2 regions of the Pedobacter heparinus DSM 2366 genome follow, and region 1 is predicted to be linked to the other one. Evidence: riboswitches for the same ligand, from Rfam matches in the RefSeq annotation. Region 1 holds a riboswitch; the other holds the start of a gene.
What was found. Region 1 has a riboswitch for S-adenosylmethionine ahead of PHEP_RS09335 (O-acetylhomoserine aminocarboxypropyltransferase/cysteine synthase family protein). Riboswitches for the same ligand answer to the same signal wherever they lie in the genome.
Positions count from the first base shown of each region.

Region 1 (15,107 bases):
GCAATGGCATAATTTCGCAAATCTTCTATCACCGAAACCTCCGGAACATGGTCCATCTGGTTGTGCTGGTTCCTGAATTTAAGCGGAATAAAAGCCTGAAAGCCTCCGGTCTTGTCCTGTTGCCGGCGCAAACGCTCCATATGGTCTACCCTGTGCCAGAATTGCTCTATATGACCATAAAGCATGGTAGCATTTGTTTTCATGCCCAGTTTATGCGCCTGTTCGTGAATATCGAGCCATTGCTCGGCATTGCATTTATCGTGTGCAATTTTTTCCCGTACTTCCGGATGAAAGATCTCTGCCCCACCGCCGGGCATGGAATCCAAACCGGCTTCCTGCATGTATTTCATCCCGTCATAATGGCTCAGTTTCGCCTTTTTAAAGATATAATAATACTCAACAGGAGTTAATGCCTTGATGTGCAGCTCCGGGCGGTGTGCTTTTGCCCTTCTGAAAAAATCGCTGTAAAATTCAAGGTTCTGTTTAGGCACTACCCCGCCGGTAATGTGCACCTCTGTTACGGGTTCATGGTCATATTTCTTCAATACCTCCATCATACCGTCCACACTCATTTCCCAACCTTCTTCTTTCTGTTTGATCAGACGGGAGTAAGAGCAGAATTTACAATCGTACACGCAAACATTCGTAGGTTCTATATGAAAATTCCGGTTGAAATAGGTATTGTCGCCGTGCTTTTGTTCCCTGATGTAATTGGCTAAAACACCCAGATAGCCCAGTTCCGCATTTTCATACAGGTAAACGCCCTCATCAAAGGTAATCCTTTCCTGGTTCTGAACTTTTAGGGCAATTGCTTTGAGTGCTGCCGGAAGATCAGCATCTGCTAAGATCAATGCAAGTTTTGAAGTAGTATCCATCTGTTAGGTATAATGGACAAAAATAGCATAAAATCATTAGATACCTGTTTTTTAAACCGATTTAACCTGTCAGCATTGTGTAAAAGAGCTTCACTAACCTTATATTTGCGACTATGACAATTGAAGAACTAGAAGCCCATTTTTCAGGAATAGATTTACCCCAATCGATAAACCTTTGTCCAGGTACCAGAATAAATGATGTTGCCCATTGTGTACAAACCCACCTGGTAGTTTTAAAGATACACGGTAATGTAAGGCCCTTTGAATGCTTTTATGACCGTCTGATCAAAATCAAAGAAATTATAGAAACCAACCATGCCTAAACTTATCACTATTTTCATTGGTATACTCCTGCCGGTAACCCAGCTTCTTGCCAATGCACCTGACAAAGATTTTTATCAGATCAGGATTTATCATCTGAAAAACGCGGAGCAGGAAAAAACCGTAGATGATTTTCTAAAACTGGCTTACCTTCCTGCGCTACATCGTGCAGGCATTGCTAAAGTTGGTGTTTTTAAACCCGTCCGGACAGATGATCCCCAGGCCGAAAAACTGATCTATGTATTTATTCCCTTTCGTTCCTACCAGCAGTTTTCCAGCCTGGAAAATGTATTGGAAAAGGACAATAAATTGAAGGAAGACGGGAAAGCCTATCTCGATGCCTTACATACGGCCGCGCCTTATGAAAGGATGGAAAATATATTGTTAACTGCTTTTGAAGGACATCGGAATCTTAAAATGCCAAATTTGTCTTCAGCAAAAGCAGAACGCATTTACGAACTGCGCAGCTATGAAAGCCCGACCGAAAAGCGCGCTAAGAACAAAATAGAAATGTTTAATAAAGGAGATGAAATAGGCTTATTTAAACGTCTGAATTTCAATGCCGTTTTTTATGCTGAGGTGATTGCAGGCAGCCGAATGCCCAACCTTATGTATCTGACCACCTTTGAAAATAAAGCAGACAGGGACGAACACTGGAAGACCTTCGGAAAAGATGAGCAATGGCAAAAACTAAAAAACATGCCGGAATATCAGAACAATGTATCCAAAAACGACACCCGGTTCTTATATCCTGTTGATTATTCGGATATATAAAAAATTATATATGCTATAATAACAAATCAGGGTGCCTTTTGGGCACCCTGATTTGTTATTACTTGAAAGAAAAATCACCTTCTCAGAAAAGTCCTGGCATCTTTGCGCTTTTTCAGCGCAATTATGCAGGCTTAGAAGAGAACGGTTATTTTTCCCCTTATTTTGCAGCTTTATTAAAATTCAGCACAATGTAAGCTGTTGCACTGCCATATTCAACCGGTGTTTTGATCACCATATTTTCGCCATTGGTTGAGGCCAGTAACATCCTGTAGCCTTCTGTTACATTTTTAGGCTTATCACCTTCGTATATTTTTTTAAACTGGAAAGTGTCCTCTTTTGTGCTGGCCGACCAGTAAATGGTTTGTGTTTTAGCGGCACAGCCTGTTCCACCCGGCAAGCTATAACTACCATTGCCACTATTGGTTAACCGCCATGTACTGCCTACAAAACAAGTGTAGGAACCTTCTCCGAACAAGGATTTTACGGAAGATTGAGGGATTCCTTCAAAAGTAATGTCATTTAACACCCAGTTACCTGTAATGTTACCTCTTTTTAAAGGTTGTGTAGTGGCTGCACCTTTTGGTGAACAGCCTTGCAATACCATTAATGCACTGCAAAAAATGGCTGCTATCAGGAATATTCTTTTCATATCTTAATTTTTTACTTTTTAAATACATAAATCCTGCCAAAACTTCAGCATAATAATTTTTACCTTTAACCTCATTATACCTTTACGCTATATTTTAGCATTTAACCCCATAATAATGAGAGCAGAAACATTGGCCATACATGCTGGAAATTTATATGAACCCCATACAAAAGATGTTACAGCACCGATAAATTTATCTACAACTTTTTTAAGGGACGCTGACGGTGGATACTCTGGTGGACATATGTATAGCAGAATGAGTAACCCCAACCGTGCTGCATTGGAAAAAACAATGGCAGAGCTGGAAAAGGGTGCGGATGCCTGTGCTTTTTCATCAGGCAATACTGCCGGAATGAGTGTTTTTCAGGCTTTAAAACCGGGCAGTCACATTCTGGCACCGGACGACATGTACTGGGGTTTTAAAAGACAGTTACAAAGCATATTTGCCGATACCATTGAGATCGACTTTATCGATTTGACAAACCCGGACCTGATTGGCGGGCACATCAGGAAAAACACAGTGATGATCTGGGTAGAAACCCCATCGAACCCCCTGCTGAAGATTACCGACATTGCTGCGATTGCACAAATCGCCAGATCAAAGGGGTTGATACTGGCCTGCGACAGTACCTTTGCTTCGCCATGCCTGCAAAACCCGATCGCACTGGGCGCTAATATTGTGATGCATTCTTCAACCAAATACATAGGCGGACATAGCGATGTGCTGGGCGGCGTACTCGTTACCGCAGAAAAAGATGAACTCTGGGAGAAAATCAGGAACATACAGCAGGTAGGTGGCGCAGTACCTTCGCCCTTTGATTGCTTTTTATTGAGCAGGAGCATCAAAACACTAGCCTACCGCATGCGGGGGCATTGCGAAAACGGAATGGCCCTGGCCCTTTACCTGGAAAAACATCCTGTTGTTGAAGCCGTATTTTATCCTGGACTGCCCACACATCCAGGTCATGAAACCGCCAGACAACAGATGACTGGTTTTGGAGGTATGCTGTCCATCCTGATCAAAGGTGGAGCAGATGAAGCGAGACGGGTTGTAAACAAAATGAAGCTGTTTGCTCAGGCGACAAGTTTGGGCGGGGTAGAAAGTTTAATTGAACACCGGGCCTCGATAGAAGGTCCTGACACCAAAACACCACAAAATTTAATTCGGATATCAGCTGGACTGGAACATATTGATGACTTAATTGCTGATTTTGAACAGGCTTTATCTTAAAAAGGCTAAGGCTAAGCAGGGTTAAAAATCAAATTATAAGCTTAAATATCAATTAATTACAAAATAATCAGAATTAAATTTTGGTTATTTTGTTCCTGAGCCCTACATTTGTGGCATCAATTGGCGAAAGCCGATCAAGTCAACACCTCCTAACAAAGGTTTGATTTATAAAGAAGTGGCGAGAGACAGGCTCTTTGACCCACTGGCAACCCTCCCAAAATGGAGAAGGTGCCAATTCCTGACCGGGCAGCATGGTGCTGTTTGGAAAGATAAATTAAAACAGATGAAAACGATTATTTCAACACTTCGTAATTATTGTTGCCCAAAGCATACCAACTGTATGTGCTGTTGCATGCAATAATCCTTAAAATCTTCCTTTTGCATTTCTTGATCCATCCGGAAGGCCCTTTTGGGTACGCTAAACAAAACATGCTTTCAGGCTAGAATTATGCCCGGTCGCATCCCATAGAAAATCAATTACACCATATAAAATTCAAAAATTATGTCAGCTTCTCATAAATTCGAAACACTACAAGTACATGCAGGCCAGGAAATTGATCCTACAACAGGCTCAAGGGCCGTTCCAATATATCAAACGACTTCTTACGGCTTCAAAAACTCCGAACATGGTGCAAACCTTTTCGCTTTAAAAGAATTCGGGAACATTTACACCCGTATCATGAACCCTACTACAGATGTGTTTGAAAAAAGGGTGGCCGCACTGGAAGGTGGTGTAGCAGCCCTTGCCGTAGCATCGGGACAGGCCGCACAGTTCATCGCTTTAAACAACATTTTAGAGGCAGGAGATAATTTTGTATCCTCATCCCATCTGTACGGAGGTTCGTATAACCAGTTTAAAGTTGCCTTTAAGCGTTTGGGCATTGAAGTTAAATTTGCCAATGGCGATGATCCTTCAGATTTTGAAGCCAAAATAGACGCCAATACCAAAGCTTTGTATGTAGAAAGTATCGGTAACCCGGCCTATAGCATCATCGATTTCGAAAAATTAGCTGCTATTGCCAATAAACACGACCTGCCCCTGATTGTAGACAATACTTTTGGTGCAGCCGGTTATCTGTTTAAGCCCCTGGAACATGGTGCGCATATTGTGGTACAATCGGCCACCAAATGGATTGGCGGACACGGGACCAGTATAGGTGGGGTAATTGTAGACGGCGGAAACTACAATTGGGGAAATGGTAAATTTAAACAGTTTACAGAGCCTTCTGAAGGTTACCATGGCCTTGTTTTTAACGATGTATTCGGAATAGGCGGCCCATTTGGTAACATACAGTTTATCATTCGTGCGCGTGTAGAAGGATTAAGGGATTTTGGTCCGGCCATTGCGCCAATCAACTCTTTCCTCTTGTTACAGGGTTTAGAAACCTTATCCCTTCGTGTGCAGCGCCATGTAGACAATACGCTGGCCCTGGCCACCTGGCTGGAAAACCATGAAGCAGTAAAAAGTGTAAGCTACCCGGGTCTGGAAAGCAGCCCTTATCATGCCAATGCTAAAAAGTATTTGCAAAATGGTTTTGGTGCAGTATTGTCATTTGAACTAAAAGGAGATAAAGAACAGGCTACAGCTCTGGTAGACAGCCTTAAACTGGTAAGCCACCTGGCCAATGTTGGCGATGCAAAAACCCTGATCATCCAGCCTTCGGCTACCACCCATCAGCAACTGAGCGAGGACGAACAAATTGCTGCCGGGGTTAAGCCCAATCAGTTAAGGGTATCGGTTGGTATAGAGCATATAGACGATATCAAAGCAGATTTTGAACAGGCCTTTGCCAGTATCAAAAAATAAACACCTGCTCCTCAATTTTACCAAGATTTAGTAATGAGTACAATCTCCATATATAATTACAACAAAACCTTTAAACTTGAAAATGGCAAAAAGTTGCGTAAGCTTGAAATTGCCTATCAGACTTATGGTAAATTAAATGCCAAAAAGGACAATGTAATTTGGGCCTGTCATGCACTTACAGCGAATTCTGATGTGCTGGATTGGTGGAAAGGGCTTTTTGGCAACAATGCGCTGTTTAATCCTGATGAACACTTTATCATATGTGCCAATGTATTGGGCTCGCATTATGGCAGCACCAACCCATTGAGTACCAATCCGGTAACTGGTCAGCCTTATTACCTGGCCTTTCCGGAGTTTACCATCAGGGACCTGGTTGCAGCACACCGGCTGCTTGCAGCACATCTGGGGATCAGTACGGTTAAGGTATTGATTGGCGGTTCATTAGGGGGACAACAGGCATTGGAATGGGCCATCACTGATAACAATGCCATAGAGAACCTTATTTTAGTGGCCACCAATGCCGTACACTCGCCATGGGGCATAGCCTTTAATGAGAGCCAGCGGCTGTCCATTACAACGGACCGTAGTTTTTATGCACAAAAACCTGATGGCGGGTTAAAAGGATTAAAAGTTGCCAGAAGCATTGCTTTATTGTCCTACAGGACCTATGATGCCTATTCGGCTACCCAGCTGGAAAGTGTGAACGATAAAATCGGTAGCTTCAGGGCTTCTTCCTATCAGAATTACCAGGGAGAAAAACTCTGTAAGCGTTTCAATGCTTACAGCTACTGGTACCTGAGCAAAGCGATGGACAGTCATAATGTAAGCAGGAACAGAAATAGTGTAATTGACGCCCTGGCATTGGTAAAAGCAAATACCCTGGTAATAGGTATTGAAAACGACATTCTTTTCCCATTGGCAGAACAGGAGTTCATGGCAGAAAACATCCCTGGTGCAGAATTCCAAAGTCTGAAGTCGGCCTACGGCCATGACGGTTTCCTGATTGAAACAGATGCGCTTACAAACGTTATTGGTAATTTCCTTAAAGAGAGCGTACACAAGAAAATAATTAAATTACATAAAACAGCATAAATAAACAGATGAGCAAGAAACTTAAAATTGGGTTATTTGGTTTTGGAGTAGTGGGCCAGGGATTACATGACATCATCCGCGGTCAGGATCTGAATCTTGAAATCATTAAGATCGCCATCAAAAACCCCGACAAAAAGCGCAGCCTGGATGCACACCTTTTTACCACAGATCACAATGAATTGCTGAACAATAGCGAGATCAACACGATTGTAGAACTGATTGATGATGCTGATGCTGCTTTTGATATTGTTAAAAGGGCATTGATCAGTGGCAAGAACGTAGTTTCAGCCAATAAAAAAATGATCGCTTCGCACCTTGCCGAACTGGTAGAGCTACAGGAAAAATATGATGCATCGCTACTCTATGAGGGTGCAGTATGTGGCAGTATCCCAATTATCCGTAACCTGGAAGAATATTACGATAATGAACTGTTGCATGGCATCAGCGGGATATTTAACGGTTCGTCAAATTATATCCTCTCAAAAATATTTAACGAAAACCTGGAATATGGGGTGGCTTTGAAACAGGCACAGGACCTTGGCTTCGCAGAAACAGATCCAATTCTTGACGTAGGGGGTTATGATCCTAAATTTAAGCTGGCCATTGCTACGGCGCACGCTTATGGTTTATTCATCAATCCCGATAAAATCCTTAATATTGGCATTCAGAACCTTTCTGAAAATGACATCAGATATGCAAGGGAAAAGAACTTTAAAATTAAACTGGTACCTACAGCCCGCAAAATAAGCACTAAACAGGTGGTTACTTATGTATTGCCCAAATTTGTAAAATCTGATGATTTTCTTTACAATGTAGAGAATGAATATAATGGGGTAACTGTGCAGGCTGCATTTGCCGACAAGCAGTTCTTTTTTGGAAAAGGAGCTGGCGGACATCCGACTGGTGCAGCTGTATTGTCTGACATTGCTGCCTTAAGGTATGGTTACCGCTATGAATACAAAAAATACCACCAGCACAATGGACTGTTACATACTGACGATGTAAACATTGAAGTTTACCTGCGTTATGTACACGAATACACTGTAGAAAAACTGCAGATTGAAAATATTGTGGAACGTTTTTCACGTGATGATTATAAATACGTGATTGGCAATGTAAGCCTGAAAAGCCTGATAGCTAATCGCGACCTACTGGAGCAGAAAGACGTATTTATTGCCCACACCGGAAAATATACTTATACGGAGCAGCAGATTAAAACTGTAGCAGACGAAGAGGTATTATTTAATTAATTATTTTTTTGTTTTGATCATGAAAAAGGCCCCAATGGGGCCTTTTTCTATGAGTTGTTCTTCTACGCTACTATATTTCTCTGTTAAGGTCCCATTTTTCCAGGTAATCGGCCACCCGGCGTACGAATGAACCCCCAAGGGCCCCGTCAACAACCCTGTGGTCATAAGATAAAGAAAGGAACATGATATGCCTGATCGCAATCACATCACCAGCTTCCGTTTCCAACACCGCTGGTTTCTTTTTAATGGCACCCACAGCCAATATAGCTACCTGCGGCTGATTAATGATCGGTGTGCCCATTACATTACCAAAAGAACCCACATTGGTTAAGGTGAAAGTGCCGTTTTGCGTTTCATCAGGCTTTAATTTCGAGGCCCGGGCACGGCTGGCCAGGTCGTTAACCGCTTTTGTTAAACCCAGCAGGTTCAGCTCATCCGCATTTTTTATTACCGGCACAATCAGGTTACCACTTGGTAATGCAGCTGCCATACCGATATTGATATCTTTTTTCTTAATGATCTGATTTCCGTTTACCGATACATTGATCATCGGAAAATCTTTGATCGCCCTGCTTACCGCTTCCACAAATATGGGCGTAAAGGTGATCTTCTCGTTTTCACGCTTCTCAAAATCCCTTTTTACCTTTTCACGCCATAGTACCATATTGGTTACATCTGCTTCTACAAAAGAGGTTACATGCGGAGAGGTCTGTTTGCTCATTACCATGTGTTCGGCAATTAACTTACGCATCCTGTCCATCTCAATGATCTCATCACCACCACTTATACTTGCCGCTGCCTGAGTTGGCTGAACTTTTAGGGGTTGTGCGACTGCAGACTGCTGGGCTACGGGCTTCACTTCTTCCTCTCTGCTTACATCGCCAGTTTTTTTCCCGTTTTGAATATAGTTCAATAAATCATCTTTAGTTAAACGCCCTTCAGCACCGGTTCCGCTAATTGTATCCAATTCTTCAACAGTTATTCCCTCCTGTAATGCAATATTTTTTACCAGGGGCGAATAAAAACGGTCTGAGACAAAATCAGCAGGAAGCTGTTCCATCCCCGGTATGTTTGCTGTAACTGGCTCCGCCTCAGGTACGCTTACTGCTGCAGGAGTTTCAACTGCCTGCTCAGCAACTACCGGGGCATCGGCATCCGTTTCTATAATCGCAATTACGGCACCTACCTGTACAATATCGTCTTCTTTAAATAATTGCTTTACTAATCTACCCGCTATTGGCGATGGGACTTCAGAATCTACTTTATCCGTGGCAATCTCCAAAACAGTGTCATCCATCTCAATCAGTTCACCCGGTTGTTTAACCCATTTAATTATGGTTGCTTCCGCAACGCTCTCCCCCATTTTAGGTAACAATAATTCGTATTGAGCCATTTTTTATTTTATGATTTGTATCAGGTGCAAAAGTAAAGTATTTCCCAGACTTAACCCACATCTTGTTTCAGCTCATTCAAAACCATCGTTAATGCAGCTATTGCCGCACGTTCAATATTTTGTGCACGACGGTTGCCAAACCTGAACAACCTGGCCACTACCTTATATTGGGTTGCTACTGCAATCCACACAGTACCAACGGGTTTCTCTTCAGTACCTCCATCCGGGCCGGCAATTCCACTCACGGCGACCGCATAATCTGTTTTGAAATTAGCAACCGCACCCATGGCCATTTCTTTTACTGTTTGCTCACTCACCGCTCCGTAATTTTCCAGGGTTTCAGGCAGCACACCAAGGACGGACATTTTTAATGCATTGGAATAAGTAACCGCAGCGCCTGCAAATACGGCAGAACATCCAGGATGCTGCGTGATCAATTGAGAAATATAACCACCAGTACAACTTTCGGCAGTGCTCAAGGTAAGCTGCCGTTCCTGCATGATGTTCAGCAGTGCCTTTTCCAGCGGAATATCCTGGTCGGCCACCACATTTTTTTTCACCCTGCCGATCAGTTGCTGTGCATAAAACATCACTTCCTGCTGCAGCGTTGCTTCATCGGCACCTGTTCCACTTAATCTCAGCCGTACCTGTCCAAGTTTGGGCAGATAAGCCAGTTTAATGTGATCAGGTAAGGCATTTTCAATGTCTTCAATTTCCTGGGCCAGGAAAGATTCGCCAATACCGGCCGTTAAAATGGTTTTATGAAAAATAGCGGGCAGTTTAAATGCGTTTTTCAAACGTGGCAGGATCTCTTCCGTCATCAGGTACATCATTTCGAATGGCACCCCTGGCATAGACACATAGATTTTTCCATGTTGCTCAAACCACATACAAGGTGCCGTACCATTCTTATTCTGGATCACCTCACAGCCATCGGGCACATCAGCCTGCCGGCGGTTCAGCTCTATCATCGGTCTGTTCAGGCTCGTAAAAATATGCGTTACATGGTCTAAAGTTTCCTGGTCCCTTCTAAAACCCATATGGAAGTACTTTGCCATAGTTACTTTGGTCACATCATCTTTAGTAGGCCCAAGACCTCCGGTAATCAGGATTACATCCGCCCGACCTTCGGCAAGTTTCAGCGCTTCTGTAATATGTGCTGCATCATCAGACACCGAGGTAATCTGTTTAACCTTAATACCGATCAGGTTTAATTTCTGTGCCATCCATGCAGAATTGGTATCTACAATCTGCCCGATCAGTATTTCATCACCAATGGTTATAATTTCAGCTAACATAGCGTAATGTTTTTTTAAAATTTGGTATAATATCCTTTTCTTTTGCTCAGCTTCAGGTCCTGAAGAATAGAGGCCTTCACTTTAATGTCAACTGAATAGCTCTGGTAAAAACCAAATGGCACCCAGCTAAAGCTCATGTCCCAGCAATGTAAATCCCGGTATATCGAAAAATTGGTCTGGGAAATGGTATTGCGCTGAAAGTCCCATCCGGAACTGAATGTAACCTTCCATTTGGGGGTAATATTGGCATCACCATTAAAGTTTAAAGTATTGGTAACTGTACCATTCTGGCTTACCTCATTGGTACTGTAATTGAAAGTATAAGAGAAGGCAAAATTCCATGGGATGTTAAAATCAACAAAGGCATTCGGATCGCGGCTCACCTTAGCCAGGGCCTCTGCCTGTTCTGGAGTGATGGCACCACTATTGGCCTGCTCCTTTATTTTATCGTTCGCATCATTTTTCTTTTTTAAAGCTTCCGGGTTCAGGCTGTAGTTAAAAGAGAAACCAAAATTGGTAAGGCGGGGCAGTTTGCCCTCCGTCCAGGTATATTTATCTTTTAGATAACGCACAGTATTATTTGTCAGTTTATCTGTGGAATCCGCATACAAATACGGATTTAAAGTACCATAGTAATTTATCCCCAGTTTATCTGTAAACTGTGAACGGCCGCTAAAGCTTAAAGTTGATAATTTAAAGCTTTCGGCAAGCAGGTTATAGGATCCGCTGATCCCTAATCCCTGAATGATGGGGATTTTCTTTTCTCCGGTGCCTGTCGTGTCTTTTGGTGATAAAAATTTTGCTTCTACTGTATTGTCAACCGAGAAACCAATAGAAGCATTTTTTCCCATTCCGGGCCCGCCATAATAAGAAGATTCATGAATGGAATACAGCAGCGGTACCAGGTTGCCCTTTGCGTCACGCGTCATCACTTTGGTCCTATCATCATAAAGGGCCTCCTTATAATTCCCCAGCTTAAGGGCGGAAAAATCAGGGGTATAACTAAAATTCACACTTGGGGTCATCACATGTCTGATGGCCTTAAATTTTCCGAAATTTTTAAACTGGGCAGTAGAATAGATTTTGGTCGACATTCCCCCGCTGAGGGAATACTGGCCAGAACGGTTAAAGCCAGGAATGGTATCTATAAAAATAGCATCTGCTTTGTTGGGTACTTTAAAATAAGTTTTTCTGATCGATTGAAAATGCCATTTTTCCGTATAGGTAGTACCCACATTAAAATTAAAATACCTCAGTAAATTAAAGGCCATGTTAACAGGAATGGTATGCTGGAAGCCACTTCTGAACTTCTTGAGCGATTCTTTTTTAAACAATAAAGAATCAGGTGAAGTGATCTGGTTGGTGGCCTGCATATTATAACCTACTGTTATTTTCTGGTACCATTTCTGCTCGCCTACCCTGTCCTTAGAATCAAAAGGGTTAAATGTGGGCACAGACAGCGTGACATCGGGAAGCACCAGACTTACACTCTTTGTGGCAGTTTCCTGCGAATGGCGCAGGGCGCCTGTAAAGTTTATGCCCTGACCAAAGGTACGGCCATAAGAGATACTTGATCCCAGTGTATTTCTTGCGATCCGGTTTGGATCGTACGTTCCTCCGGCAGCTGTCTCCCGGTCAAAGGTACTTGTACCCGCATCAACACTTGCAGAAAATGTTGTTCCCGGCTTGGCATTGGCATTTTGTGAATGGTTCCATCGTATGCTAAAATCTTTACTGGTACTAAAGTCCTGCGTTCCCCTGGTCCCGTTCTTGGTAAAAGCATAGCTCAGGTCTACATTACCATTAAACTTATATCTTTGGGTATAAGTAGAGGCAAGCCGGGCATTATAAGAACCATAGCTATATATACTTCCGGTTATCCTGGCGTCCCAGTAATCGCTGAGGCCCAGGTAATAGCCCCCATCCTGTAAAAAGAAGCCCCTGGTATAATCTTCTCCGGGTGTGGGCAGGATAATCCCCGAGCTTCTTTTGTTCGGCTTGGGGAAAAATGCAAAAGGCAGGGCTATAGGCAAGGGTATATCTTCTATCTGTAAATACACCGGCCCTGTAATGATCTGGTTTTCTGTTACAATCCCCTTGGTAATGTGCAGACCATAATGCGGATGGGGCAAATTACAGGTACTATAGGTCTGTCCTTTACTGTGAATTTCATCATCGGGTTGTTTTTTAGCTTTACCACCAGAGAAAAAACCACCCTCCTGTTCTGTAAAAACTCCATATATATTCCCCTCTTTCGTAATTGTATTGAACCTGAGCGAATCGGCCAGTGAAGTTCCCTGTCCTTCCATTTTAAAGATGGGCCGGCCTATATATTTTCCTTTTGTATCTTTGGTTCCCCGGGCATAAATCAGGTGGGTTTTGTTGTCATAAGTAATGTAGTCGGCATCCAGTTCCAGTCCCTGGTAAATTACCCTGGCCTTACCGTACAGATAAACTATACTGCTATCTTTGCTGAAAGCGATAGAATCTTTAGCAGCATATTGAATTTTTTCTGATGCAGTGGTATCTTTAGGATCACTTTTAACTATACCCTTTTTCAGGGTATCCTTCTTTGCGGTATCAATTTGCTGTACAACCTGAAACGAAGAAAAAGAAGTAAATGCAAATGCATGGTTACCAACAGATGTTAGTAAAACAAGCATTTTAAAAAAAATGATATAGCGTAAAAGTTTCAAATTCGTGTGTGAATGTTATTTTTGCATTAATGTTTAATCCAAAACGTTCAAAATTAATGAAAAATATACCATTGCTCAGACCAAATGCAATTTTGATCGTATTTATTTCTTTTATTTTTACTATCGCATCTAATTACCAGGCATTTACGCAAGAGTATAAAATAAAAACCATCGTAATTGACGCCGGTCATGGTGGGCGGGACGGCTCTACCAGAGGCCTGTATTCAACAGAGAAGGATGTAGCTTTAAAAACTGCCTTACACCTCGGTGCAGCAATAGAAGCCAATATGAAGGACGTAAAGGTAATTTATACCAGAAGTACAGATGTATTTATCCCATTATACGAGCGTATAGCAATTGCCAATAATGCAAAAGCTGATTTATTTATTTCTATCCATTGTAACGATATGCCCGTACACCGGTCTACCATTGTAACGGGATATAAAAAGAACAGTCGTGGTAAAAGAGTGGCCATTACTGAAACCGTATACCGTAAAAGTACTTCTACCAGAGGAGTGGAAACCTTTGTATCCGGGATGGGGAGAATGAACGAACAGGACGAGGTGATCAAAAGGGAAAATGCGGCGATCTTTCTGGAAGACAATTACAAAGAAAACTATGAAGGTTTTGACCCGAACAATCCTGAAAACTACATCATCCTGTCCTTAATGAAAAACACCTTCAGGACCCAAAGCCTTAAACTGGCCAAACTGGTGCAGGACCAGTACATCAGGGTTGGCCGTATTGATCGCGGCGTGCAGGAAAAAAGCCTTGCTGTACTTGCCCGTGCAGGCATGCCTGCAATTTTAACGGAAATTGGTTTCATCAGCAATCCCGATGAAGAGAACTATATGAACTCTGAAGCAGGGCAAAATGAAATTACGGAATGCTTATTGAAGGCTATTGAAAATTACAGAAAAGGAATTGAGGGATAATACACTAAAATAAAAAGAATAAAAAATAGATGAGATTGAAGATATATGTATTCCTGGCTGCCATTTCACTAATTATAAGTTCGCAAGCTACTTTTGCTCAGGGATATAAAGTTAAGACCATTGTGATAGACGCGGGTCATGGCGGGCCAAAATCGGGTGCAGCAGGGAGTTATTCACTGGAAAAGAATGTTGCCCTCAAAGTGGCCTTAAAACTGGGCAAAAAGTTTGAAGAAGAAATGCCGGAAGTTAAAATCCTGTACACAAGAAAAACCGATGTGGACGTTGAATTTCACAAAAGAGCCGCCCTGGCCAACGACAATAAAGCCGATATATTCATTTCCATACACTGTAATTCTATGCCCGACAGAAGGGTTGTAACAGGTTATACCACTACAAAAGGCGGCAAAAAAATAGCCAGATATGGTTATGTAAAAAATACCTCAACCAGTGGGACGGAAACGTTTGTAGCCGGATCGCACCGGCTGGACGAGCAGGATGTGGCCATAAGAGAAAATGCGGATATCAAACTGGAAAAAAACTATAAACAGAATTACGATGGTTATGATCCGAATGACCCTGAAACATTTATTATACTATCTTTGTTCAAAAATACATTCAGGGACAAAAGCCTGAAGTTGGCAAGGTTAATCCAGAACAATTACACAAACGATGACAAAAGGGTTAACAGAGGTGTAAAAGAACAGGGCATTTTAATTTTACAAAGATGCGGAATGCCTGCAGTTTTAACGGAAATAGGGTTCATTTCTAATCCAAGAGAAGAAGATT
Region 1 is NC_013061.1:2,158,021-2,173,127, reverse strand. Features, by position in the region: gene mqnE (aminofutalosine synthase MqnE) at 1-875, opposite strand, end outside; gene PHEP_RS09355 (DUF6965 family protein) at 989-1,198, shown strand; gene PHEP_RS09350 (NIPSNAP family protein) at 1,191-1,970, shown strand; gene PHEP_RS09345 (lipocalin family protein) at 2,128-2,619, opposite strand; gene PHEP_RS09340 (trans-sulfuration enzyme family protein) at 2,735-3,850, shown strand; SAM riboswitch class I at 4,013-4,126, shown strand; gene PHEP_RS09335 (O-acetylhomoserine aminocarboxypropyltransferase/cysteine synthase family protein) at 4,353-5,657, shown strand; gene PHEP_RS09330 (homoserine O-acetyltransferase family protein) at 5,691-6,749, shown strand; gene PHEP_RS09325 (homoserine dehydrogenase) at 6,758-7,999, shown strand; gene PHEP_RS09320 (dihydrolipoamide acetyltransferase family protein) at 8,070-9,392, opposite strand; gene PHEP_RS09315 (competence/damage-inducible protein A) at 9,443-10,690, opposite strand; gene PHEP_RS09310 (putative LPS assembly protein LptD) at 10,705-13,353, opposite strand; gene PHEP_RS09305 (N-acetylmuramoyl-L-alanine amidase family protein) at 13,443-14,321, shown strand; gene PHEP_RS09300 (N-acetylmuramoyl-L-alanine amidase family protein) at 14,351-15,107, shown strand, end outside.

Region 2 (15,107 bases), 2.4 Mb from region 1:
AAATCACATAATTACCTGCTTCTGAAGACTGGTTTCCTGTACTGTTTAGCTGGGCGGCGTTCAGACTGGCAGGTCCATCGTTGTATTTGAAACCGCTGTAACTTACGGTAAATGCCGGTAAAGCTGCGCCCTGACACATCTGTTTATCCTCGGCTGTTACCATTAACTGGGCTTTACCGATGGTAAGATTGGCCGGGGTATAAACAATGGTGTAATTATTGCCTGCAGTTAAAGTTCCCTGGGTAATGGCATAAGTTGTGGCGTTATTGCCGGCGGCCCGTGTAAGGCTTCCGGTAAGGCCATCTGTACCAATTAAACCTGTAGCGTTGTAATTGAATACAGGATCGTCATCGCCATAGGTTTTGCTTTTTGCTGCTGCAGTTACATTAAGGCTTGCTTTGGCAATGCTCAGGTTGCCATCCTGGTAGCTGATGGCGTAGTTACTGGAAGTATAACCTGCAGGGCTGATGAAATAGCTGCCTGCATTTTTAGCACCCTGGGCAGTACCTGAATAGGTAAGTGCGCCCTGCAGATGGCTTTCATTTTCTCCAGTAATGAAACCGTCGTAAATTACACCTGCGCCACCGGTATAGATATTGCCATCATAAATTTTGCTGGCGTTTTTGGCGGTAATGCTAAGCTGTTTTTTCTGTACATTGACGGTAAAGCTAACCGGTGTGGCGGCTACATAGTTGATGTTGCCTGGCTGACTGGCTGTTATAATTGCTGTACCGAAAGAAAGGAGCTGCACAGTGCCGCTCGTGTTAACACTGGCCACTGCTGTATTGCTGCTGCTGTAAAGAACAGTGAGGCCAGAACTGGCATTGGCGGCAGCGTTGATGCCTGCATCACCATAGGTTTTGTTAAGCGTACTGCCCGCAGTCTGACTGTTAAAGACTATTGCATTATTGGCAGATTGCGTGATGCCCAGTGTTCCTCCCCTATAATCGAAATCATAATTGGCCGATGTCAGCCCCGTCGGAACAATAGCATAGGTGCCAGCATTTAGCGCCCCTTGTGAAGTGCCTATATAACCAATTGTTCCGGTTAAAGCGCTGAAGTCATCGCCATTTTCAAAGCCACTATAACTTACGCCATTGCCACCGGTATAAGGCAGACCATCGTAGGTTTTATTGAAATCCTTGGCAGTAACTGTAAGTATTTTTTTGGCCACCTGTACCTGGAAACTGATGGCTGTTCCTGCAGCGTAATTGGCATTGCCGGCCTGACTGGCGGTAATGGTAGCAGTACCAGCAGCCAGGAAACTAACCTGGCCAGCAGTATTTACACTGGCTACTGCTGTATTGCTACTGCTGTAAAGAACAGTGAGGCCAGAACTGGCATTGGCAGCAGCATTGATGCCTGCATCACCATAGGTTTTGTTAAGGGTACTGCCCGCAGTCTGTGTGTTAAATGTAAGCGTGTTTACGGGGTTTTGGGAAATGGTCAGTTCAGCGTTCACATAAGTAATGGCATAGTTGCCTGAACTTAGCCCACCTGGTATGATGGTATAGCTACCTGCATTTATAGCATTTTGTGCTGTTCCACCATAGGACAACAGTCCGGAGAGATCGGCACTACTTTCCCCAGCAGCAAAGGCACCATAACTTACACCGTTACCACCGGCATAGGCAATACCGTCGTAAACTTTGCTGGCATTGCTGGCCGTTATGGTTAATGGCATAGCAGTAATTTCTGCATTGCTGCTGCTCAGATCTGCTAAATTGGCAATGCTGTAATTTCCAGCCTGCGCACCGCTTAGTGATACACTGGCAATTGGCAAGGTAATTGTTTTTCCGGTTCCCGCGTTTTTGGTATCATATTGGGCAGCTCCGGAGCTTAAACTCAACAACACTTCATCGCTATTGATGACATCGCCGCTGGCCAATATAAGGTCTGTTGCCAGAAAAGTTCCTGCAGTGCCGGCATCATACACCTTGCTAAAGGTAGCTGCGGGTTTGATGCTTAAGGTTACCGGTCTTTTATTCACCGTTAAACTGAACACAACGTCAGGGGCCGGGTCATAACCATTGCCACCTGGCTGACTTGCAGTGATGTTTACTGTACCTGCTTTTTTGATTTTCAGTTTCCATTTGTTACCATCTGCAGCATCCTGAAAGGCTTCAGCAATGGTATTGTCGGCAGATGCATAGCTGACTTCCAGACCTGAACTTGCTGTAGCGGTCGGCACAAAGGCTACATCGCCGTAAGTTTTAACAATATTTCCTGCAGTGATGGTTTGAGATTGAATTTGCGATTCGTAAGCACCTATGTCTATATTTGTACCTGCCAACCGGGGATTGCCGGCCAGGTCCTTGTCCAGACCTAAACTGTTGTTACCCACATTACCGTCGGCTGCTTCGTATAATACATTACTTCCTGAATTGATCGCAGGACTTCCTGATTTTAAAGTGTAATCTCCTGTAGCCGGATTGGTAAACAAAGGATCTACTGTACCATCTAAATTATGATTGGCAACATCGGCCGGCATGTCCTGTACCAGGCTATAGCGGATAAAAAGCGTACCCATATTGGGACTGTATATTCCACTTGAAGCACTTGCCGAGTTATTGGATATGACCGTATTTATAATGCTTGGAATGGACTGAAGGTTACTGATTGCCCCCCCACTACGGTTTCCCGTCGCTAAATTACCGTAAAACGTACAATTGACAATAACAGGGGCCGAACCCTGGTTATACATTCCGCCGCCGCCTTCATCGCCCCAGCCTTGACCGGAAATATTGCTGGCAAAGTTGTTGATGAAACTGCAATTCATCACCAGCGGGTTAGCCGATATAGAATTATACATAGCACCACCAGAGCCTCCTTTCACCATATTGTTGATGAAGATACAGTTGGCTACGGTTGGGCTTGAAGCATTGGTATTAATTATACCCCCACCCGTATTTCTGTAAACACTAAATGTATTGACTATGATGGCAGTTCCGCTGGCACCATATGCACCTGTAATGGTAAAGCCATTTAATACCGCATTTCCTGCCCCACCGGCAGAAACAAGGACATGATAGGCGTTCTCTGTATTTCCCGAAATGTTCAAGGTGCTGCCTGTACCAGTAACAACATCATCATCATTAAAATCTCCGCTTAATGTGCTCTTATTTGTTGTTACAGACAGGTCACGTTGGGAAAGGGTGGTTTCTGTGCCCGCAAAACCACCATAAACTTTTACATCCTTTACCAGCAGAAAAGCATTGTCCCTGCCTTTATCTGTCCCAAAATCAGGGCCATCCTCAGGACTGTACATGGGCTTATAGGTACCCTTTGCCACCCAGATTTCTTTGACTGTACCCGGAATGATGGCATTCTGAATTTTTGCAAACTTGAGCGCATCGGCCAGTTCCGGAATGGCATTGGCCCAGCTGTTGCCATTAAAATTACCTGCCCCATTTTTCTTTACATGCAAAATGCCATTGCCATTGGGTGTTGCTGTTGCCGCAACAATATTGACTGTATAATCTTCAAATTCACCATACTCCTGCATTGCATCACATGCCATATCATCAGTAGCAGCAATAGCTCCTACTGCAGCCACACGCACCCTCATTCTTTTTGAACCTAAGGTGGTAGCCTGAATGGCAATATTTCCGGAAACTACACTGCCGCTGCCAGCACCAATATAGGTAAACTCTGAAGCTTCAAAAATTCCATTTCCATTGTAATCAATCCAGACACTTACAGCCTCAGATGACCAGCCAGCACCAACAGTTACAGAAATAGGATAACTTGTGCCCATAGCCAGCGACGGGGCAGCCAAAGCCGTAAAATTGCTATAACCATTTGTACCGCATGTGCTGGAGTTGTTTAAGGTAGACAGGCTTACATTCAGGATCAGATCACCATCTGTACAGTTAAGATTTGGGGTACAATATTGTGCATGTGCCTGAAAACCAAGCGTACACAAAATAAAGGTAAATGAAATGATGATGTACCTACTCAGGGTAGGTAGAGGGGATGAGAAGTTAATATAGCTCATATTGGTTTAAAGGATGATTAAGCCAAAAATAAAATATTATTTTAGGATTTAGAAATGAAATTTCTAAATAACAAATTTTAATTATCTTAGTAATCAAAACATTACAATGTATGCAACACAGAAATCATTGTCTGGCTTAATTGTCTTAGCCCCCTCCCGTCGTTGAAGCGTCCTTCCCTATAACTCCTGCTCACATAGTTCACACATTAGCCACACTTTCTTCACAAAAAGGTACCTGTTTGTGAGTTTTATGTGAAGGAGGTGTGAACCAGGTGTGAAGAATCCCTAAACTTGTGAACAGCCAGTCTCAGTCTTCAATTTGAGCTTCAACTAAAAACCATCCATATCTTACCTGTTATATGCAGGTAACGGATTCAAAATATTATTCTAATTCCAATTGTTTTTTACCAGTGTACTGGAATTTTATGGGGTTTAGACACCATTTTTTTGGAAATGATTTTTCTTTGTTGCACCTTTGTACTGCTTATAGAGAAAGATGGAGGGATTAGACCCTGCGAAGTCTTGGCAACCTGTGCTTACAAGGTGCTACATTCTACAGGAAATGCAGCTGTACTTCCTGACAGATAAGTGGATCTGTTCCCAACCAGAATCTCCAATAAGCTTTGCATGCAATAGGTTCGGCACTTGTTTAGGCCATAGCCTCTATCAACTTTAGCTTATTGCCTGCTCATATCATTATTGTTAAATGGATATCAGAAAAGAGTTAGAAAAACGTATCCTGATCATTGATGGTGCAATGGGCACCATGATACAACGTTACACCTTAACTGAAGAGGATTTCAGAGGTGAACGCTTCAAAGATCACCCCTGTGATGTAAAAGGGAACAATGACATGCTGAGCATCACACGCCCGGATGTCATTAAAGAAATCCATACTGAGTATTTAAAAGCCGGTACGGACATTATTGAAACCAATACTTTCAGTACCCAGCGCATTTCCCTGGCCGACTACCAGATGGAACCGCTTGCGTATGAGATGAGTTTTGAAGGGGCAAAAATTGCCAAAGAGGCGGTAAACGAATTTATGGCCGCCAACCCCGACCGCAAGTGTTTTGTGGCCGGAGCAGTGGGCCCAACCAACAGAACCCTCTCCATTTCACCTGACGTAAATGATCCGGGTTTCAGGGCCATTACCTTTGATGAACTGGTTGAAGCTTATGACGAACAGGTACGCGGATTGGTAGATGGAGGTGCAGATTTGCTCCTTATTGAAACCATTTTTGATACGCTGAATGCCAAGGCTGCCATATTTTCAATTAAGAAATACGAAGCCGAAATTGGCCGTAAAATAGAGATCATGATCTCTGGTACCATTACTGATGCATCGGGAAGAACTTTATCTGGCCAAACGGCCGAAGCTTTCCTGAATTCTGTAATGCATGCCAATCCACTGAGCATTGGCTTTAACTGTGCCCTGGGTGCCAAAGACATGAGACCCCATATTGAAGAACTTTCTGCCAAAGCAGGATGTTATGTTTCGGCTTATCCGAATGCAGGTTTGCCCAATGAATTTGGTGCTTATGACGAAATGCCACATGAAACGGCCCACCTGGTGGAAGATTTTATCCAGCATGGTTTTGTAAACATTGTAGGTGGCTGCTGTGGTACCACACCAGAGCACATTGGTTGCATTGCCAAAAAAGCGAAAAATGTAGCACCCCGCAAAATACCGCATATTGAACCTTACCTGCGCTTAAGCGGGCTGGAGCCGGTAACCATTACGCCGGAAAGCATTTTTGTAAACATCGGGGAAAGGACCAACATTACCGGATCACCTAAATTCAGCAAGCTGATTTTGGGCGGCGATTTTGAAGCAGCACTGGCTGTAGCCCGTCAGCAGGTAGAAGGTGGTGCGCAGGTGATCGATGTGAACATGGATGAAGGGATGATCGATTCGGAAGCTTCGATGACAAAGTTCCTGAACCTGATCGCTTCTGAACCAGATATTTCCAAACTGCCCATCATGGTCGACTCGTCTAAATGGACAGTAATTGAAGCTGGCTTAAAATGCCTGCAGGGCAAAGGGATTGTCAACTCCATTTCACTGAAAGAAGGAGAAGATAAATTCAGGGAAAGTGCCCGTAAGATCATGACTTATGGCGCTGCTGTAGTGGTAATGGCTTTTGATGAGCTTGGCCAGGCAGATAATTTTGAAAGAAGAAAAGAGATCTGTAAAAGATCTTATGACATACTGGTCGATGAAATTGGCTTTCCGGCCCAGGATATCATTTTTGACCCGAACATCCTTACCGTAGCTACAGGTTTGGAAGAACACAATAATTATGCGGTCGATTTTATCAATGCCACCCGCTGGATTAAAGAAAACCTGCCTTATGCAAAAGTAAGTGGCGGGGTTTCTAATATTTCCTTTTCTTTCAGGGGTAACAATACCGTAAGGGAAGCCATGCATTCGGCATTTTTATACCATGCCATCAAGGCAGGCCTGGACATGGGGATTGTAAATGCAGGAATGCTGGAAGTTTATCAGGAAATTCCACCGGAGCTTTTGGTGCTGGTTGAGGATGTATTGCTGAACCGCAGAGATGACGCAACAGAGCGCCTGGTTGAATTTGCAGACACCATCAAATCTAAAGGAAAAGAGATTGTAAGAGATGAGGAATGGCGCAAAACAAGTGTAGAAGAACGCTTGTCGCATGCTTTGGTTAAAGGAATCATAGAATACCTGGATGCCGATGTAGAAGAAGCGCGCCAGAAATACGCCAGACCAATAGAGGTAATTGAAGGGCCGCTGATGGATGGGATGAACATCGTAGGCGATCTGTTTGGTGCCGGAAAAATGTTTTTACCGCAGGTAGTAAAATCTGCCCGTGTAATGAAAAAAGCGGTGGCTTACCTGCTGCCCTTTATCGAACAGGAAAAACTGGACAACCCGGATCAGGATCAGAATTCATCTGCCGGAAAAATATTGATGGCCACTGTAAAAGGTGATGTACACGATATCGGAAAGAACATCGTAGGCGTAGTACTGGCCTGCAACAACTTCGAGATCGTAGATATGGGCGTGATGGTGCCCGCACAGGACATTATCAAAAAAGCCAAAGAGATCAATGCAGATATCATTGGATTGAGTGGTCTGATTACTCCTTCGCTGGATGAAATGGTGCATTTTGCCAAAGAAATGGAACGTGAAGGTTTTACTATTCCCCTGATGATAGGTGGGGCTACAACTTCCCGGATCCATGCTGCTGTAAAAGTTGCGCCGAACTATTCGGGCCCGGCCATACACGTACTGGATGCTTCCAGAAGTGTAACAGTAGCCAGTACATTAATGAACAAGGATACCCGTGATGAATATATTGCAGGTATCCGCGCGGAATATGACAAGGCCCGTGAAGCGCACCTGAACAAACGCTCTGACAAGCGTTTTAAAACAATTGAAGAAGCCCGCAAAGACAATTTTAAAATCGACACCAGCCTGGTAGCCCCTGCCCCAACCTTTACAGGGACAAAGGTATTTGACAATTATCCGCTGGAAGAACTGGTGCCTTATATAGACTGGACACCTTTCTTTCAAACATGGGAGCTTCGTGGTTCTTATCCAAGGATCCTGGAAGACAAGGTGGTTGGTGATGAAGCAAAGAAACTGTTTAATGATGCTAAGGTATTGTTAAAAAGGATTGTAGAGGAGAAGCTATTAACTGCCAGGGCAGTAATCGGCTTCTGGCCGGCAAATGCAGTTGGTGATGACATCGTTTTAGCTGTGGAAGGAAAAGAAGTGGTGATCCATACGCTTCGCCAGCAGGCAGAAAAAACGGCTGATCAGCCTTATTATGCCTTGTCTGACTTTATAGCGCAAAAGGAAACCGGCATACCTGATTATTTTGGCGGATTTGCCCTTACAACCGGCATAGGCTGTGATGAGCTGGTTGCTGAGTTTGAAGCGGTTTACGATGATTACAACAGCATTATGGCCAAAGCTTTGGCCGACAGACTGGCAGAAGCTTTTGCAGAACGCATGCACGAGCTGGTCCGTAAAGAGTACTGGGGATATGCAAAGGATGAACACCTGGACAATGAAGCACTGATTAAGGAAGAATATTCCGGCATACGCCCTGCACCAGGCTATCCCGCCTGTCCGGAGCATACTGAAAAAGGCACTTTATTTGAACTGCTGGATGCAGAAGCCAGAATTGGGCTTAGCCTTACGGAAAGTTACGCCATGTACCCTACTGCAGCGGTAAGTGGATTTTACTTTGCACATCCGCAATCCAGATACTTTGGTTTAGGTAAGATCACCAAAGACCAGGTAGAAGACTATGCAGTAAGGAAAAACATGCCACTGGAAGAAGTAGAAAGATGGCTGAGCCCAAATTTAGCTTATTAACAACCATACGAACGACGATTCATGAAAATTATAGATCATATAAATAACGCCAAAGGAAAAACCTTATTCTCATTTGAACTGTTGCCACCCATTAAAGGGCAAAGCATTAAAGGAATATTTGATGCCATAGATCCATTAATGGAATTTAATCCGCCTTTTATTGATGTAACTTATCTTCGCGAAGATTACATTTATAAGCAACATGCCAATGGCCTCCTGGAAAAGGTGGCCTATCGCAAACGCCCGAGTACGGTAGCCACCTGTGCTGCAATTATGAACAGGTACAAAGTGGATGCTGTACCACATTTGATTTGCGGTGGTTTTACAAAAGATGAGACAGAAAATGCCCTGATCGACCTGCAGTTTTTGGGTATAGATAATGTACTGGTTTTAAGGGGTGATGCACGTAAAAGCGATAGTTCTTTCATTCCAACACCAAATGGCCATGCTTACGCTTCGGAACTGCTGCAACATGTGGTAGACATGAACAACGGCAAATACCTGCATGACGACATGGAAAGTGCAGAAAAAACAGACTTTTGCATTGGTGTGGCGGGTTATCCGGAAAAACATTTTGAATCACCAAACCTGGATACAGATTTCAGATACCTGAAACACAAAGTAGATACCGGGGCTGATTTTATTGTGACCCAGATGTTCTTCGACAATAAGAAATATAAAGCTTTTGTGGATAAATGCAGAGAAAATGGCATCCATGTACCCATCATACCGGGGTTAAAACCAATTACCAGCAGCAAACAGCTGATCAGCCTGCCTAAAATATTTCACCTGGATATTCCAATAGAACTGAGCGAAGCGGTACATGGCTGTAAATCAGAGAAGGAAGTTAAAGAAGTTGGTATTGAATGGATGATCAATCAGTGCAATGAGCTGAAGGCAATGGGTGCGCCGGTGCTGCATTTCTATACGATGGGCAATCCGGAACCGACCAAAAAGATTGCGCAGGCGGTATTTTAGGGTTTAAAAACCCGGGGTATCTGTGTTTTCTGAAATACTCTTTGTATCTTCATATAACATTAAGACTTATATTTATATGAACAGACTGATGCTATTGTTGCTGGTTGCTGTAGGTTCTTTAACGGCCTGCACAACGATGAAACCCGGATCTATTGGTAATGGTGGCCTCTCCCAACTGGGTGGCACCTGGGAACTTAACTATATATCAGGACCAAGAATAGCCTTTAATGGATTATACCCGGGCAAGAAGCCGTTTATTAAATTTGATATTGCAGACAAAAGGTTTAGCGGGAATACCAGCTGTAATTCTTTTTCCGGACAACTTGTTGCAGACGACACAACCATCAATTTTACACAGCCTTTTGTTATGACAAAAATGGCCTGTCCTGGTGAAGGAGAGACCATTTTTGTGGAAATGCTAAAAAAGGCAAGTACTTATGCGATAACGAGCGACAGTACCCTGAATTTTATGATGGGCGACATTGCCATTATGCGTTTCCATAAGAAGTAAGCAGGTACTTTTTAAAGGATTCAAAACCGGTATCCATTGCTGTAGCCAGTTTTGGTTTGGCAGCCAGGCTTTTTACCTGCTCAGGGATTTCAATATCGGCCTTTATTTCTTCAGGAAAAACATCCGGAAATTTGCAGGCATGGGCGGTAGACAGGAAAACACCTGCAAATTCCTGATCTGAAGTATCCATTCTGTATTGCTGCAAAGCCAGCCAGGCAATGGCAGTATGCGGACAGGCGATGTAATCAAATTCATTATAAATGGCCTTGATGGCCTCCAGCGTCTCATCATCGGTAAAGCGATAACCTTTCATCACCTTTTCCAAGGCGGCTTTATCGTTATTGAACAGGTCCATGATCCTCACCCAATTGCTCGGTGCGCCTACATCCATGGCATTGGAGTAGGTTTGAACGGATGGTCTGGTCTCGTATATCCCGCTTTCCAGGAAGCGCGGAACGGTATCGTTTACGTTGGTAGCGGCCACAAATCGTTTTACGGGCAGGCCCATTTTATAGGCCAGTAAACCAGCGGCAATATTGCCAAAGTTTCCGCTTGGCACTACAAATACCAGGTCTTTTTTTCCCTGCCTGCGCAATTGTGCATAGGCATTGAAGTAATAGAAAGTTTGTGGGATCAGCCTAGAGATGTTGATGGAATTGGCTGAAGTAAGGCGCAGTTTTTCATTGAGCTCTTCATCTGCAAAGGCCTGTTTTACCAGGTGCTGGCAGTCGTCAAATGTTCCCTCCACTTCTATGGCATGAATGTTCTGGCCATTGGTACAAAGCTGTAGTTCCTGGATGTCGCTCACTTTTCCTTTCGGATAAAGAATGGTAACACGGGTATTGGCCACACCCAAAAAACCGAGTGCTACGGCACCACCCGTATCGCCTGAGGTGGCGACCAGCACGTCTAAAGTTTTTTCATTTTCTTTCAGAAAGTAGCCCATGATCCGGCTCATGAACCTTGCCCCAAAATCTTTGAAGGCAAGAGATGGGCCATGAAACAACTCCAGTACAAAATCATTGCCGGCCAGGTTCACAACGGGAGCATCAAAGTTGATGGCATCGTCGATGATGGCCTTAAGATCGCCGGCCGGTATGGCATCCTGCAACAGCACTGAAGCAACTTTAAAGGCAATCTGTGGCAGGGAATACTGCTCAATATGGTCTATGAATTCTTTATCAAGCACAGGGATATCGACCGGCATATACAAGCCTTTATCTAAGGGCATGCTATTGAAAACCGCTGTTGGAAAATCTACGCTCAGGTTATGGTTATTGGTACTGTATAATTTCATTGTTTTTATGGCTAATCTAATACTACCGGTCCTTTTTTGTTCACTTCAGAGACGAAAGCCAGGCTGTTGATGGAAAGGCTTTTTAAATGCTGCTGTAAGTTTTGAGTAATTTTTTTTGCGGTCTCTTTATCCCTTGTAAGGGCAAATACAGAAGGGCCTGATCCGGAAATTCCGAAACCAATAGCACCTGTTTCCATCGCCATTGCCCTTAAAACATAAAAATCAGGGATAAGGATAGCCCTTGTGGGCTCTACCAGCACATCGGTCATACTCCGGCCAATCAGTTCATAATCGTTCATGAACAAACCACTTACCAGACCGGCCACATTGCCCCACTGGGTTACCGCATCTTTTAAATATACCTTAGAGCGGATCATCTGCCTGGCATCTTTGGTAGGTACATCTACTTCAGGATAAACAATTGCAGCATATAACTCGGCCGGAAAAGGTAAACTGATGATGTCTAAAGGGCTGTAACTTCTGATCAGTACAAAACCACCCATCAATGCCGGGGCAACATTATCGGCATGGCCATAACCACAGGCCAGTTCTTCGCCCTTCATGGCAAAAGGGATCAGTTCTTTATTGCTGAGCTGGTTATCGAACAGAGTATTGATGGCAAACAGGCCTGCTACCGTACTGGCAGAGCTTGAACCCAGGCCACTGCCTATAGGCATCTTTTTATGCAATTCTATTTCAATACCTGCATTGGGCTGGCCAATATGCTGCAGGTAATGTTTGGCAATGGCACTAACCGTATTTTTATCAGGGTCTAAGGGCAAACGGCCTTCATCTCCGGTGATTTTTAACAAGGAAACACCGGGTTTATCGGTAAGACGCATGATCACCTCATCACCGGGTTCATTTACGGCAAAGCCTAGTACGTCAAAGCCACAGACCACATTGGCTACTGTAGCCGGAGCGAAAACTTTTATTGATCTTTTCATAGAGTTATCTTTTACCTATGTTAATGATGTCAGCAAAAACACCGGCAGCAGTTACCTCGGCACCGGCTCCAGGTCCTTTTACTACCAGCGGACGCTCCTTATAACGATCAGTAGTAAAGGAGATAATGTTGTCGCTGCCGGAAAGCATATAGAAAGGGTGTGAGTCATCAACCATTTGCAGGGTAATGGCCACTTTACCATCCTCCAGCTTACCGATATACCTCAATACTTTATTGCTTTTAGCTGCTTCATTTTTTAAGTTCTCAAAATGCGCCGCATTGTTTTCAAGTTCCTGGTAAAACTCGGCCACACTGCTGGCCGCCAGACAGGCCGGTGGCAGCATACTTTCTATGGCCACATCTTTTTCTTCAAGCGCATAACCTGCATCGCGGGCAAGGATCAGCATTTTACGCATAAAATCTTTACCGTTCAGGTCGTCCCTCGGATCAGGTTCAGTATAACCCATATCCTGTGCCTCTTTTACAACTTCACTGAAAAGCCTGTCTCCCTTAAAGTTGTTAAAGATATAAGAGATGGTACCCGACAAGATGGCTTCAATGCGGTTGATCCTGTCGCCACTCAGCATCAGGTCCTTTAAGGTACGGATGATGGGCAGTCCTGCCCCCACATTGGTTTCATAATAAAACTCTACCCCGTGTTTTCTTGCCGCCTCTTTAAAAGCCACATACTGATCATATTCGGCAGAATTACCTATTTTATTACAGGTAACCACCGAGATGCTCGATTGCAATACATCCAGGTAATGCCGGATCGGGTTATGGCTGGCAGTATTGTCTACAAATACACAATTGGCCAGGTTCATGGACTTCATCTTTTTGATAAACTCAGCCAGGTCTGCCTGTTCACCCTTTTCGTTCAGGGTATCTTCCCAATTGTTCAGATCTATTCCCTCTGCATCCAGGTACATTTTACGGGTATTGCTTACCCCCATTACCTTAACCTGCAGATCGTTATTTTTGGCCAGAAAAGGCATCTGGTGTTGTAATTGCTTAAATAAGGTTTTACCAATGTTTCCGGTACCCAGACAAAACACGTTCAGCGTTTTTTTCAGGTCGGCATAGAAAGCATCATGAACAGCGTTCACCGCTTTGGAAAGATCACTGCGTGACAGGATTACGGAAATGTTATATTCTGACGAACCCTGGGCAATGGCGCGGATGTTTACCCCATTCCTGCCCAGCGCACTGAATAACCTTCCGGAAATACCCGGTGTGCGCTTCATGTTTTCACCCACTATCGCTAAAACCGAAAGTCCGTTTTCTACCTCCGGGTATTCCAGTTTACGGGCCTGAAGTTCCAGTTCAAATTCTTTATTGATGAGTGCCAGTGCTTTTAAGGCATCTGCAGGTTTAACGGCAAAGGTAATGCTGTGTTCGGATGAGGATTGTGTGATGAGGACTACATTGACCTGCTCTCTGGACAACATAGAGAACAGCCTTCCGCTGAATCCGGCCTTACCAACCATACCGCTGCCGGATAAGTTAAGGATACTGATCTCATCAATCGAAGAGATCCCTTTGATCGGCAGGCTGGAGGCATGCACATTGTGCCTGATATAGGTACCAGGGAAATCAACATTAAAAGTATTTTTAATGACTATAGGTATTTTCTTTAAAAAGGCAGGGATCATGGTAGGTGGATAGATCACTTTGGCACCAAAATAAGAAAGTTCCATAGCCTCGGTATAACTCAGTTCAGGCAATGAAAAAGCCTTTTTAACGATCCTCGGATCAGCTGTTAACATGCCATCTACATCGGTCCAGATCTCAATTTCATCGGCACCAAGGGCTGCCCCCCAGATGGCGGCTGTATAATCACTGCCCCCACGCCCTAAAGTAGTGATACGCCCTTCGTCGTTACTGGAAATGAAGCCGGTAACAAAAAGCAGTTTATCGTTATTGCCTGCATAAAAATCCCTGATCAGGTTTTCAGTCAGCTCAGTGTTCACTTTCGCCTGTCCGAAGTTATGGTCTGTTTTAATCAGTTCCGAGCCATCTACAAACAGGGCATTTGCAAAATATTGTCTCGCAATGTGGCTCACCATCATGGTTGAGCAGCGTTCGCCATAGCTTAAGATCAGGTCTTTGGTCTGCAAACTCAGCTCTTTCAGGTTATAAACTGCCTGCAGAATGTCTTCCAATTCATTTAAATAGATCTTTAGTTTGGTAAGTACCGGATTTTGAGCACTTGCAGGCAGCAATGCACGGATCACCTCGAAGTGTTTGTCTTCTACCTTCTTCAGCGTTTCGGCATAGTCCTCTCCCTTTCTGGCACTTTCTGCCATATCCAGCAAAGTGTTGGTTACACCACCCATAGCAGATAAAACGACGATAGGGTGCTCAGCGTGCTTCCCCTTGATCAATATATCCATCAATGCACTTATGCTTTGAGCTGAACCGACAGATGTACCTCCAAATTTTAAAATATTCATAGTTGTTGGTTAAAAAAAAAGCGCCTTCCTGGATTAGAGGAAGGCGCTTTTTGTGGTTTTTATATTTTCTATTTTAGCCCACTAGCTTACCTTCCTCCGTTCGATGCCGGTGGTTGTGGTAATAGTGGTTGTGGTCAAATTTTTATACATTGTATTATTTACACTAACGAGGCGTAAAGTAAAGGCATATTTTTTTAATTCGCAAATGATTGTGAAAATAAATTATTCAATCGATCGGTTTAGTAGGATTTCACCTGAAGGAGTACATAACGTTACAATTTCTTATCTTTATCGCCTTATATGCAAGGATTAGTAATAAAATCGACCGGTAGCTGGTATCAGGTGCATGCTGAAAATGGCCTGGACTATGATTGCCGTATAAAAGGTAAGTTCAGGATACAGGGCATCCAAACCACTAATCCTGTTGCAGTGGGCGACCGTGTGGAGTTTGAACTAGAACCAAATTCGGACAACGGCATCATCAATAAGCTATACGACAGACGGAATTACATCATCCGAAAATCGATTAACCTGTCTAAACAGGCCCAGATCATTGCGG
Region 2 is NC_013061.1:4,558,485-4,573,591, forward strand. Features, by position in the region: gene PHEP_RS18955 (MBG domain-containing protein) at 1-3,997, opposite strand, end outside; SAM riboswitch class I at 4,479-4,588, shown strand; gene metH (methionine synthase) at 4,704-8,363, shown strand; gene metF (methylenetetrahydrofolate reductase [NAD(P)H]) at 8,385-9,341, shown strand; gene PHEP_RS18970 (META domain-containing protein) at 9,418-9,852, shown strand; gene thrC (threonine synthase) at 9,830-11,149, opposite strand; gene PHEP_RS18980 (homoserine kinase) at 11,161-12,096, opposite strand; gene thrA (bifunctional aspartate kinase/homoserine dehydrogenase I) at 12,101-14,548, opposite strand; gene rsgA (ribosome small subunit-dependent GTPase A) at 14,849-15,107, shown strand, end outside.
Region 2: another riboswitch for S-adenosylmethionine. It lies ahead of metH (methionine synthase); the one in region 1 lies ahead of PHEP_RS09335 (O-acetylhomoserine aminocarboxypropyltransferase/cysteine synthase family protein).